2 regions of the Brevibacillus sp. LEMMJ03 genome follow, and region 2 is predicted to be linked to the other one. Evidence: riboswitches for the same ligand, from Rfam matches in the RefSeq annotation. Region 2 holds a riboswitch; the other holds the start of a gene.
The links. Region 2 has a riboswitch for S-adenosylmethionine ahead of FOI68_RS15215 (aminotransferase class I/II-fold pyridoxal phosphate-dependent enzyme). Riboswitches for the same ligand answer to the same signal wherever they lie in the genome.
Positions count from the first base shown of each region.

Region 1: another riboswitch for S-adenosylmethionine. It lies ahead of FOI68_RS12480 (homoserine dehydrogenase); the one in region 2 lies ahead of FOI68_RS15215 (aminotransferase class I/II-fold pyridoxal phosphate-dependent enzyme).

Region 1 is NZ_VKJN01000008.1:180,810-186,058, forward strand. It holds gene glpK (glycerol kinase GlpK) at 1-559, opposite strand, end outside; gene FOI68_RS12470 (MIP/aquaporin family protein) at 626-1,333, opposite strand; gene FOI68_RS12475 (glycerol-3-phosphate responsive antiterminator) at 1,556-2,107, opposite strand; gene FOI68_RS12480 (homoserine dehydrogenase) at 2,194-3,486, opposite strand; SAM riboswitch class I at 3,577-3,686, opposite strand; SAM riboswitch class I at 3,773-3,880, opposite strand; gene FOI68_RS12485 (GNAT family N-acetyltransferase) at 3,974-4,756, opposite strand.
Region 2 is NZ_VKJN01000011.1:112,692-117,940, forward strand. It holds gene FOI68_RS15200 (hypothetical protein) at 1-727, shown strand, start outside; gene FOI68_RS15205 (DUF5665 domain-containing protein) at 731-1,063, opposite strand; gene FOI68_RS15210 (pyridoxamine 5'-phosphate oxidase family protein) at 1,214-1,672, shown strand; SAM riboswitch class I at 1,762-1,877, shown strand; gene FOI68_RS15215 (aminotransferase class I/II-fold pyridoxal phosphate-dependent enzyme) at 1,974-3,140, shown strand; gene FOI68_RS15220 (trans-sulfuration enzyme family protein) at 3,137-4,339, shown strand; gene FOI68_RS15225 (YhcN/YlaJ family sporulation lipoprotein) at 4,374-4,982, opposite strand; gene FOI68_RS15230 (PhoH family protein) at 5,179-5,249, shown strand, end outside.

The DNA.
Region 1 (5,249 bases), on a different contig from region 2:
ACGCGTTGGTGTAGTCGGTCACGTGCGCCCTGCCGCCGGAGAGCTTCCAGATCAGCCAGGTGTCGATGGTGCCGAACAAGAGCTCGCCGCGTTCCGCCCTGGCCCGTGCTCCCTCCACGTTGTCGAGGATCCACTTGACCTTGGTGCCGGAGAAGTAGGCGTCGATCAAAAGGCCGGTCCGTTCGCGAAACCGATCGTTCAGCCCCTGCGCCTTCAGCGCCTCGCAAATCTCCGCCGTCTGGCGGGACTGCCAGACGATCGCGTTGTAGACCGGCAGGCCGGTCTGTCTGTCCCAGACGACGGTCGTCTCCCGCTGGTTGGTGATGCCGATCGCGGCCACTTCCTGGGCGCTGATGTTGTGGATGGCCAGCACCTCGCCGATCACGCCGACGACGGACGACCAGATCTCCATGGCGTCGTGCTCCACCCAGCCCGGCCGGGGAAACAACTGCGTGAACTCCTTCTGGGCCGCTCCCACCATGTTCCCTTCCCGGTTGAACAAAATGGCACGGGAACTGGTCGTGCCCTGGTCGATGGCCAATACGTACCGCTTTTCCATCCGTCACATCCCCCTTCATCGTTTTCTCCCGATCCCTCGCTGCGTTAATCGGCCCGGGCCGACCGCTTAGCCGAACAAGGTCTTGAATACGAGCGCTCCCGCCGTCCCGCCGACGATCGGCCCCACGACCGGAATCCAGGCGTAGCTCCAGTCGGATGAGCCTTTGCCTGCGATTGGCAGGACGAAGTGGGCGAGGCGCGGCCCCAAATCGCGCGCCGGATTGATCGCATAGCCGGTGGTCCCGCCGAGCGACATGCCGATGGCGACGATAAAAAAGCCGACAATCAGCGGATTGAGCCCTTCGGCAAACGTGTTGCCGCCGATGGCCAGCAGGCCGAACACGAGAAAAAACGTGCCCAACCCCTCGCTGAGAACATTCGCAAACGTGTGTCGAATCGCCGGAGCCGTGCAGAATACCCCCAGTTTGGCCGCCGGGTCAGCGGTTTCTTTCCAGTGCGGCAGGTAGTACAGGTAGACGAAGACAGCCCCCAGAAACGCCCCGGCCATCTGGGCCAGGATGTACCCGGGCACGAGCTCCCAAGCGAACGATCCGATCGACGCGAGCGCGATGGTGACGGCCGGATTCAGATGGCCGCCGCTGACTCCCCCGACCGCGTAAACGGCAAAGGCGACGGCAAAGCCCCAGCCCATGGTAATCACGATCCATCCGCCGTCTTGCGCCTTGGACTTGTTCAGCACGACGCCCGCCACGACGCCGTCCCCGAGAATCACCAGCATCATGGTCCCGATCAGTTCCGCCCAATACGCCGACATCATGTTCCCCCACTCTCTTCTTTTTTATGATGAGACCGGACCGGCTCCCCCCTTTTCGCCGTTCACCTCCCTGGAAGAAAACAGAAAATCCACCTATCAACCACTGCTTAAGCCCACAGGAACTTAAACACTAGAGAAATAGGTGGATCTCCTGATCTCATCCGACGTATGACCTTCTGGAATCAATCATAAGCGGACGTGAAAGCGTTGTCAACCACTTTTTTACAGTTGTTTCCACAGGTTTCGATCGGAGGTGGTGACGGCGATGGCTCCCGCCGCCAGAGCGCTCTCGATCTCCTCCCAGGTGCGGATAAACCCGCCGACGATGATCGGAATCCGGATCTGCTCACGAATTTCCGTAATGATGTGCGGCATGACCCCCGGCAGGACTTCCACGAAATCGGGTTTCGTCTGCTCGAGGATTTTGTAGCTTGTCTCCAGCGCGCCGGAGTCCAGCAAAAACAGGCGCTGCACCGTGACCAAGCCCTTCTTTTTGACGGTCGTGATCACCTGCGAACGGGTGGAAATGACGCCGGCCGGCTTGATCTCCTGGCAGAGAAACAGCGCGCCGTGCTCGTCGTTTTTCAACCCCTGCACCAGATCGGCGTGCAGCCACAGCTTTTTTCCGTGCCGGCGCGCCAGGTCGGCGATGCTTTTCAGTTGACAGATATGGCTCTCCAGCAGAATGATCGTGTCGTACCGGCTTTCCAGGACGCGCTCAAACTCCTTCATGTGGCGAATGGCCGGCAGAATGGTTTGCGAACCCAGCATGATGTGTCCTCATCCCCTTGAAGAAGAAGTGCTCCGCTTCTATCATGCCAAAAAATCCCGGCGAATGCGATGGGGAGTTGGACGCTTGTTTACCAACCCGCAGTCCCTTCGACGGCACCACGATCGTCGGCCGCCTCCAGCACGGGGTACAACCGCGCCTGCAGGCCGAAGTCCCGTCCCAAGAGCTCCGCGTGCTCCTCCCTGAGTCCGGCGGCGAGCAAGCCCACGCGCAGGACGCTGCCCGGATCGTACTGGACGGTAAGCCTGCGGACGGCGACTCCCGCCCGTTCGAGGAACAGCAGCACCTGCTCCGGCGTCACGCGGGCCGCTGTCCCTTCCAGAAAACAGAAGTCGAGGCTGGATGAGAGCCGGCTGGACGGGACCGCCGCCGGCCGTTCCCGCCAGGCGGGATGAGGCGTAAACGGCTGGGTCAGCAAGAAGGCCAGATCCTCCACGACCGCGCTGGCTGTCGGCAGTTCGCCCGCCCCTTTGCCGGTGAACAAAAGGTCGCCGACGAGGCTGCCCTCCACCTGGACGGCATTGTACGCATCCCGGATGCGCGCCAGCGGATGCCCCAGCGGCACCAGCGTCGGCCGCACGGACAGGTGCAGACCGCCGTCTTCCCGGCGCGCTTGCGCCAGCAGTTTGATCCGGTACCCCAGCTCTTTCGCCAGCCGGATGTGGCCCTGCGAGAGGTCGGCAATCCCCTGCCGCTCGATGGCGGAGAGGGGCAGCGACTCACCGAACACGAGCTGCGCCAGAATGTACAGCTTGTACAGGGCGTCCCAGCCTTCCACGTCGGCGCGCGGATCGGCCTCCGCATAACCCAGCTCCTGCGCCCGCTTCAACACGTCCGCGTAGGGGAGCTGCGCCTCCTCCATCTGCGACAGGATGAAGTTGGTCGTTCCGTTGAGGATGCCGCGCACTTCCGTAATGTCGTTGGTCCTGAGGAACTGGCGCAGCACGCCGAGGATGGGAATCCCCCCGGCGACGCTGGCTTCGTAGGCGAGATGGACGCCGTGCCGGTTGGCCAGTTCCACCAGCTCCGCGCCGCGCTTGGCCAGCAGTTCCTTGTTGGCCGTCACCACATGGCAGCCCTTTTGGATCAGCGCCCGCACGTAGTCGTAGGTCGGCTCCACGCCGCCCATCACTTCCACGACGATGTCCACGTCGCTTTCCAGAACGTCGGCAAACCGCGTCGTCAACAGCGACGGCTCCACCTGCACGGCCCGCTGCTTCCGCGTGTCGCGCACCAGCGCCTTGACGATTTCGATGCGCCTGCCCAGCCGGGCCGACAGCTTCTCCTGCTGCGCGCGGATCGTCTTGACCACCCCGCCGCCTACCGTTCCCAATCCCAACAAGCCCACTTTTACCACGCTCATGTTTCTCCCACCCCGTTTTTTGTCTTGTACAACACGAAAAAACCTTCTTCCGATTCGAAGAAGGCTTGTGTGCATTGCGCCCGAGCCTCCTTCTCATCTCTCAAGACACGCGTGTCTTGCAGGAATTGGCACCTTGTCACATATCGCGTGACGGTTGCCGGGCTTCATCGGGCCAGTCCCTCCACCTCTCTGGATAAGAAAGAAGTCCTATGAAGTTCAGGAACAGAAGAATGAAAAAGCCTTCTCCGACAAGAAGAAGGCCTGCATCCGTATCAAACGAACCCGCTTCTTATCTGTCAAGACCTCTGTCTTGCAGGAATTGGCACCTGGTCACGCACCTCGTGACGGTTGCCGGGCTTCATCGGGCCAGTCCCTCCGCCGCTCTGGATAAGAACAGTGTTTACCTGTTGGGTATCATTGTAAAGAATGCCAGGTTGTTCGTCAACAAGAATCTGGCAGACGGCGCCGCGTGCGGCACGCGCGAACGTCACAGCGTACATTCGAGATAGGCGTAACGTGCGGCAGTGACGAACCCCAGTTTTTCATAAACAGCGACCGCCGGCCGGTTCTCCTCAAACACACACAAGTACACGTGCGGCGATTTCTCCCGTGCCAGCCGGCAAATGTCCGACGTGATCCGCGTTCCCCATCCTCTGTTTTGGTGGGCTGGCGAAGTGCCGATATTGCCAATCTCCACATAGCGCTCGTGAAAAATGTGAAACCCGGCCATCGACATGAGGTCGCCGGCAGGGGAAAACAAACCGATATGAGGTGTTTCCGTCAGTTCTTCCTCTCGAAAGCTGATCATGCCGACTTCGCTCGCGAGTTTGTTGACCGCATCGAGATGGGACTTGTCGAGAAAGCGGTAATCGCTTTTGGGCAAAAGAAGAGTCGTGTCGCGCCATCTCATCAGCAGCATGGTCTTTCTGGACTGAATGTGGGGAATGGCAAGGCGGGACAGGCATTCTTCCGATACGGTGATGACTCCGCTCACCGCTTCTTGCGTCGGAAGTCGTAACGCTTCCTTGAATGCCCCGATCATCTCTTCGGCAGAATGCTCCGTGCCCGCCCATGCATGGAAGGTGAACGCGTGGAACGGCAAGCCCTTCAGATAGGTTCCGACCAGGCAAATCTCTTCGTTTCGTGTCTGCGCAAGCGCGATGCATCTGTCCGCCCGCAGAAAGAGGTTGCTGTACAGGATGTACGCTTCTTCCACGCACAAGCGCTCCAGCAGGGCGGAACGTTCCTGTTCTGTGATCGAACGGATCATGTCGTCTCCTCCGCGAAAAAGGGGGTCTTTGTTTCCTCTCTCTATTCTACTGTTTTGCGCGGCCGCCGGCACGTTTGTTTCTACCGGTTCGCTTCTTCCACAGTCAGACGTGTTGGGGTGGTTCCCCTTCTCTTTATACGCAAAGAAAGAGGGGTTTCCCTTGGCAGCAGGGAATTGGATATGATTCCCTATATTACGAAAGGAGTGCTCCTCATGGCACGTGTCGTCCTGTTCGAATTAAGCAGCCAAAACCCCGAGCGAGCCGTTCAGTTTTATTCTACCGTCTTCGGCTGGAACGTCGCGGAGCCGCGGTGGGGTCCGGATTTTTTCTCCCCTGTTGAGCGCATGGGACGTTCGGGCCGATGAATACACATGTACTATCCCCTGCGCGGCTCGGCGCGCCCGCCCTTTTGCTTTCCAAACCGGAAAAGGAGGTGACAGCACCCATGCGGTATCGCCGCCTTCCCCCCTAGCCTTCACGCTTTTCCCCGGC
Region 2 (5,249 bases):
CTTGGCGCTGTTGGATGGGAACAAACAGGAACTGAAAGTAAACGGCATCATCAGCCAGGAAGCGGACAAGGTGGTCGTGAAGTACGACGGCAAAACCAAAGAGGCGGACGTGAAAAAGCTGTGGAAAGGCGTCGGCTCTTACTCCGTCACCCTGAAGGGCGTACAGGCCGGCAAAGGCAAGGCGCTGGTCGAAGCCTACAAGGCCGGAAAGAAAATCGATTCCGAATCGGTGGAGCTGAAGGTAATCAACGCCGCTGACAGCGACAAGCCGCACAGCTACCGCATCGAGGGAACCGCTTCGATTAATGCAAAAGAGAAACAGATTCGCGTGAAAGGAAGCATTGACGGCCTCGACGATGAGGGCGGCAAGGGCAAGGTGAAGCTGTACGTCGTGGCGCCGGACGGCAAAAAGCACGAGGTAAAGGTGGATGACGACGAGTTTGAGGTGAAACTGAGCTACAAAAACCGCTCCTACAACGCGAAAGCGGTACACCTCGAGCTGTACCTGGACGGCAAGCTCGTGGCCCAAGCCGACATTCCGCACAAAACGCCGGTCAACGGCGATGACGACGAGGAAGGCAAGGGGGAAGGCAAGGACAAGGATAAGCATCCGAAAGGCAACGCCTACGGCTATTGGAAAAAGCACGGCCATGACGACGAGGACAACCATGGCGGCAAGAACAACCATAAAGACGGCGACGACCGCGACGAGGACGATGACGAGTAAGGCTTACGGCCGATAGGCTTGCACGTAATCGATCAACTGGCGGATGTAATCGCCGATGATCGGGACGGACAGGAACTGGCTGAGGAAGGAGCCGAGCAACGCCAGGACAATGGCCGTGCCGATCGTCAATCCCAGGCCCCGGGCAAGACCTGCGAGGAAGTTGATCCACAGCAGCTTGCTCGGGGCCGTATAGTTTTGAATCACGTCGGCCAGACGGATATCCTCCAGAAAGAGGGCGATTTTGTCCATCCGTTCGTTCAGTTTGCGCACTTCCTGAAGCTCTGCCAGCAGTTCGTCGATCTTGGCCAGCAAGCGGTCGGTGGGGGATGGGGGCATGCGGCTCTCCTCCTGTCTCGCGATCGTTCCCATTACGTATCAGTGTAGGAAAAAAACGGTGGAGAATCAAGGCGCCGGACGGAAAGGTTTGCCTATCGCCAGGCGGGTGGGTACAATAGACGTACATTCCCTTTTCAAGGAGGCATCGGAATGGCTGAAACCGTTTCCCAAACGCTTTCGGAGGAACTGTTCGCGCTTTTGCAGCAGGAGCGTTTTCTCACACTCGGGACCATCGACCACGAGACCGGCGCTCCGTCGCTCAGTTCCCTTTCCTGGACGTTTGCGCCGACGCCGCAGTTGATCCGTTTCGCGGTAGACAACCGCTCCCGCATTTTGGCCAACATTGCCAAGGAACCGCAGGTGGTGTTGCATTTGATCGGGGCTGGTTCCTCCTATGCCATCAACGGCAGGGCGACGATCAAAACGGAGCGGATGGAGAATGTTCCGCTGAAGCTGGCCATGGTGGAAGTGGCCATCGAGGCGGTTCGCGACGTGATGTTCTACGGCTCCCGCATCTCGGTCGAGCCCCAATATGAAAAGACGTACGACAAAAATGCGGCGGCCAAGCTGGACAACCAGGTGATGACCGCATTAAGGAACGCACAGTGATCGGGTACCAACGAGATGGAAAAACGGGTTGACAGGTACTTCCGATTCCGGTAGTATAAGGTCAACCAAAAGCAAATTGCATAGCAAACTTCTTATCCAGAGAGGCGGAGGGACTGGCCCGATGATGCCCGGCAACCAATCACCTGTGTACAGGGGGATACTGGTGCTAATTCCTGCAGAGTGTAAACGCTCTGAAAGATGAGAAGGATTTGCTTACGTGAGCGTAAACAAAGCCTTCTTTTCAGAGAAAAGAGGGCTTTTTTCATTGCCCTCGGCCAATTCGTTGGAGGGAGAGATCCACATGCATCTGGAGACAAAATTGGTACAGGCGGGCGTCGCCAAAGACGAACGGACCGGAGCGGTCAGCTTTCCCGTCTACTACGCCACCGCGTATCGCCATCCCGCCCTCGGTCAGAGCACGGGATACGATTACACGCGCACGGCCAACCCGACCCGGACGGTGCTGGAGCAGGCGATTGCCGAAGCGGAAGGGGGAGACGCCGGGTTTGCCTGCGCTTCGGGCATGGCGGCGGTTCACACGGTCATGGGGCTGTTCTCCCAGGGAGATCACCTGGTCGTATCGCTCGATCTGTACGGCGGGACGTACCGGTTGTTCGAGCAGGTGCTCTCACGCTACGGGCTTCGCTTCAGCTACGTCGACCTGCGCGACGTGAAGAACTTGGAAGAAGCGATTCGCCCAGAGACGCGGGCTGTCTTTGTGGAAACGCCGACCAATCCCCTGATGCAGATCACCGACATCGCGGCGGTGGCGGAGGTGGCCAAGCGGAACGGGCTGTTGACCATTGTGGACAACACGTTCATGACGCCCTACTGTCAGCGGCCGCTGGGGTTGGGGGCCGACCTGGTGCTACACAGCGCGACCAAATACCTCGGCGGACACAACGACGTCCTCGCCGGACTGATCGTCACAAAGGGCGAGGAGTTGTCCGAAAAGATCCGGTTTTTGCACAATTCCATCGGAGCGGTGCTGGGTCCCCAGGACTGTTGGCTGCTGCTGCGGGGGATGAAGACCCTGGCCCTGCGGATGGAACGCCATCAGGCAAACGCCTATGCGATTGCGCAGAAACTGCGGGAACACCCTGCCGTGACGGACGTCTTTTATCCCGGCTTGGCGGAGCACCCCGGTTACGAGGTGCAGCGCAGGCAGGCCAGCGGGTTCAGCGGGATGGTCTCGTTCCGCCTCCGCTCGGCTGATCAGGTGGCGCCGTTTCTGGAGCGGCTGCGGATCGTCTCGTTTGCGGAAAGCCTGGGCGGCGTGGAGTCGCTGTGCACCTATCCGGCGACGCAGACCCATGCCGACATCCCGCAGGAGATCCGCGAGTACGTGGGCGTGTGCGACCGGCTGCTGCGGCTGTCGGTCGGGATCGAACATCCCGACGACCTGATCGCCGATGTGTGTCAGGCGCTGGATGCCAGTCTCGCAGTGGCGGGAGGGAGTGTACGATGAACTTTGCCACCAAACTGCTGCACGGCACCAGTTGTATTGACCCGGTGACAGGGGCGGCCTCGGTGCCCATTTATCAGGCGTCCACCTTTCATCAGGCCGATCTGGACCGGCCCGGAGTCTACGATTACGCTCGTTCGGGCAATCCCACCCGGCATGCCCTGGAAGAGGCGATCGCCGTTCTGGAGGGAGGAGAGCGCGGATTCGCCTTTGCTTCCGGTATGGCGGCCATCTCCAGCGTGTTCATGCTGTTCTCCGCCGGGGATCACGTCGTGGTGGCGGAGGACGTGTACGGCGGCACCTACCGCTTCTTGACCAAGGTTCTTTCCCGCATGGGGATCACCGTCAGCTTTGTCGATACCACCTCGCTGGAGCAGGTGGAAGCGGCCATCCGTCCCGAGACCAAGGGCATCTACCTGGAAACCCCGTCCAACCCGACGCTGAAAGTGACGGACATCGCCGCTGTCTGCGCGCTGGCGAAACAGCGGGGACTGCTCGTGATCGTAGACAATACGTTCATGACGCCGTACTATCAGCGGCCGCTGGAGTTGGGCGCGGACGTGGTGATCCACAGCGCGACCAAGTTCATCGGCGGCCACAGCGACGTCGTGGCGGGGTTGGCCGTGACCAGGGAGGCGGCGTTGGGCGAGCAGCTCTACATGATCCAAAACGGCATGGGAGCGATCCTCGGCGTGCAGGATTCCTGGCTGGTGCTGCGCGGGTTGAAGTCCTTGAAAGCGCGCCTGGACGTCAGCACGCAGACGGCGGAAAAGCTGGCCCGTTGGCTTTCCACACACCCGGCGGTCAGCCGCGTCTACTACACCGGATTGCCGGAACACGACGGACATGACCTGCAAAACCGGCAGGCGAGCGGACACGGGGCCGTCCTCTCCTTTGACGTGGGCAGCCGCGAGCGGGCCAAAGCGCTGTTTGACCGCGTCAGGCTGCCGATCGTCGCCGTCAGTCTGGGCGCGGTAGAGACGATTCTTTCCTATCCGGCGATGATGTCCCATGCCGCCATGCCGCCTGCGGAGCGGGCACGGCGGGGAATCACGGACGGACTGATCCGCCTCTCCGCGGGGCTGGAGGACGCCGGCGACCTGCTTCAGGACCTGGGGCAGGCGTTGGACGCGCTCGGACCCGTAGAGCAGGCGGCAGACCGTGACGCGGCAGACGATAAACAGGCATTTTCCTGGGCGTAAGCCCGGAAAATGCCTGTTTTGTTTGGGGCAGAGGTCAGCGGTTCACCGGGATTTTTTCGTTACCCTGCGGTTTGGCGTTGCTGCTCTTGTTGATCCGCTGCTCGTTTTCCCTGGTCGGCGTCTCTTCCCGTTTTCTCACGTCGCGCGGGAACTGCGGCATGAGCCGTCCGACGATGTCCGCCAGTTCTTCGGCAAAACCGGCCACGGGATGGCCGCGCTGGATGTCGGCGGCCATTTCCCGCAGCCGCTGCACGATGTCGGGGTCGGCGGTGACGATGGCGTTCGCCCCTTGGGGATCCTCTTTCAGCGCCTCCGCCACCGAGTATTTGATCACGCCCACTTCCGGCCGGTCGAGATGGGCGTTGACGTCAATGCCGACGACGGCCCACTTGCCCAGGACCACCGCCGTCGCGTCATTGACGTTTTTCACCCGCGTGGCCAACTGCACCAGCCGGTTGGCGGTTGCCTGCGGCGACTGGTTGTAGGCCGGGGACGGGGCGGTTTGCTGGACGCGCTGCGTTTCCGGCACAGCGCGGCCGGGCTGCGGCGCCGCCTGGTTGGCCGGAGGCTTGTTGCTCGACATGCAGGCGGAGAGGAGCAGGCTGACGCTGAGCATACAGATAGCTGTCCGTTTCACGGTCATACTTCCTTTCCCTGGTTTGCTGCAGTACGGCTGCATGGTTAGTCGTATTGTGTTCTGCCCGCCCCGTTTTCATTCCCCCGCCTCTCGTCTATCCGTCCACCCCCCGTCATACACTGTAGTACATCGCGTTCGGGCAGCAGAGCATCCGGTCCCCAACTGCATACGATAGAGAAGATGGGTAATAGGAGGCGAGAATTTGAAGAAAATCTACGTACTGGACACCAACGTACTCCTGCAAGATCCGCGGGCGATGTTTTCCTTTGCGGA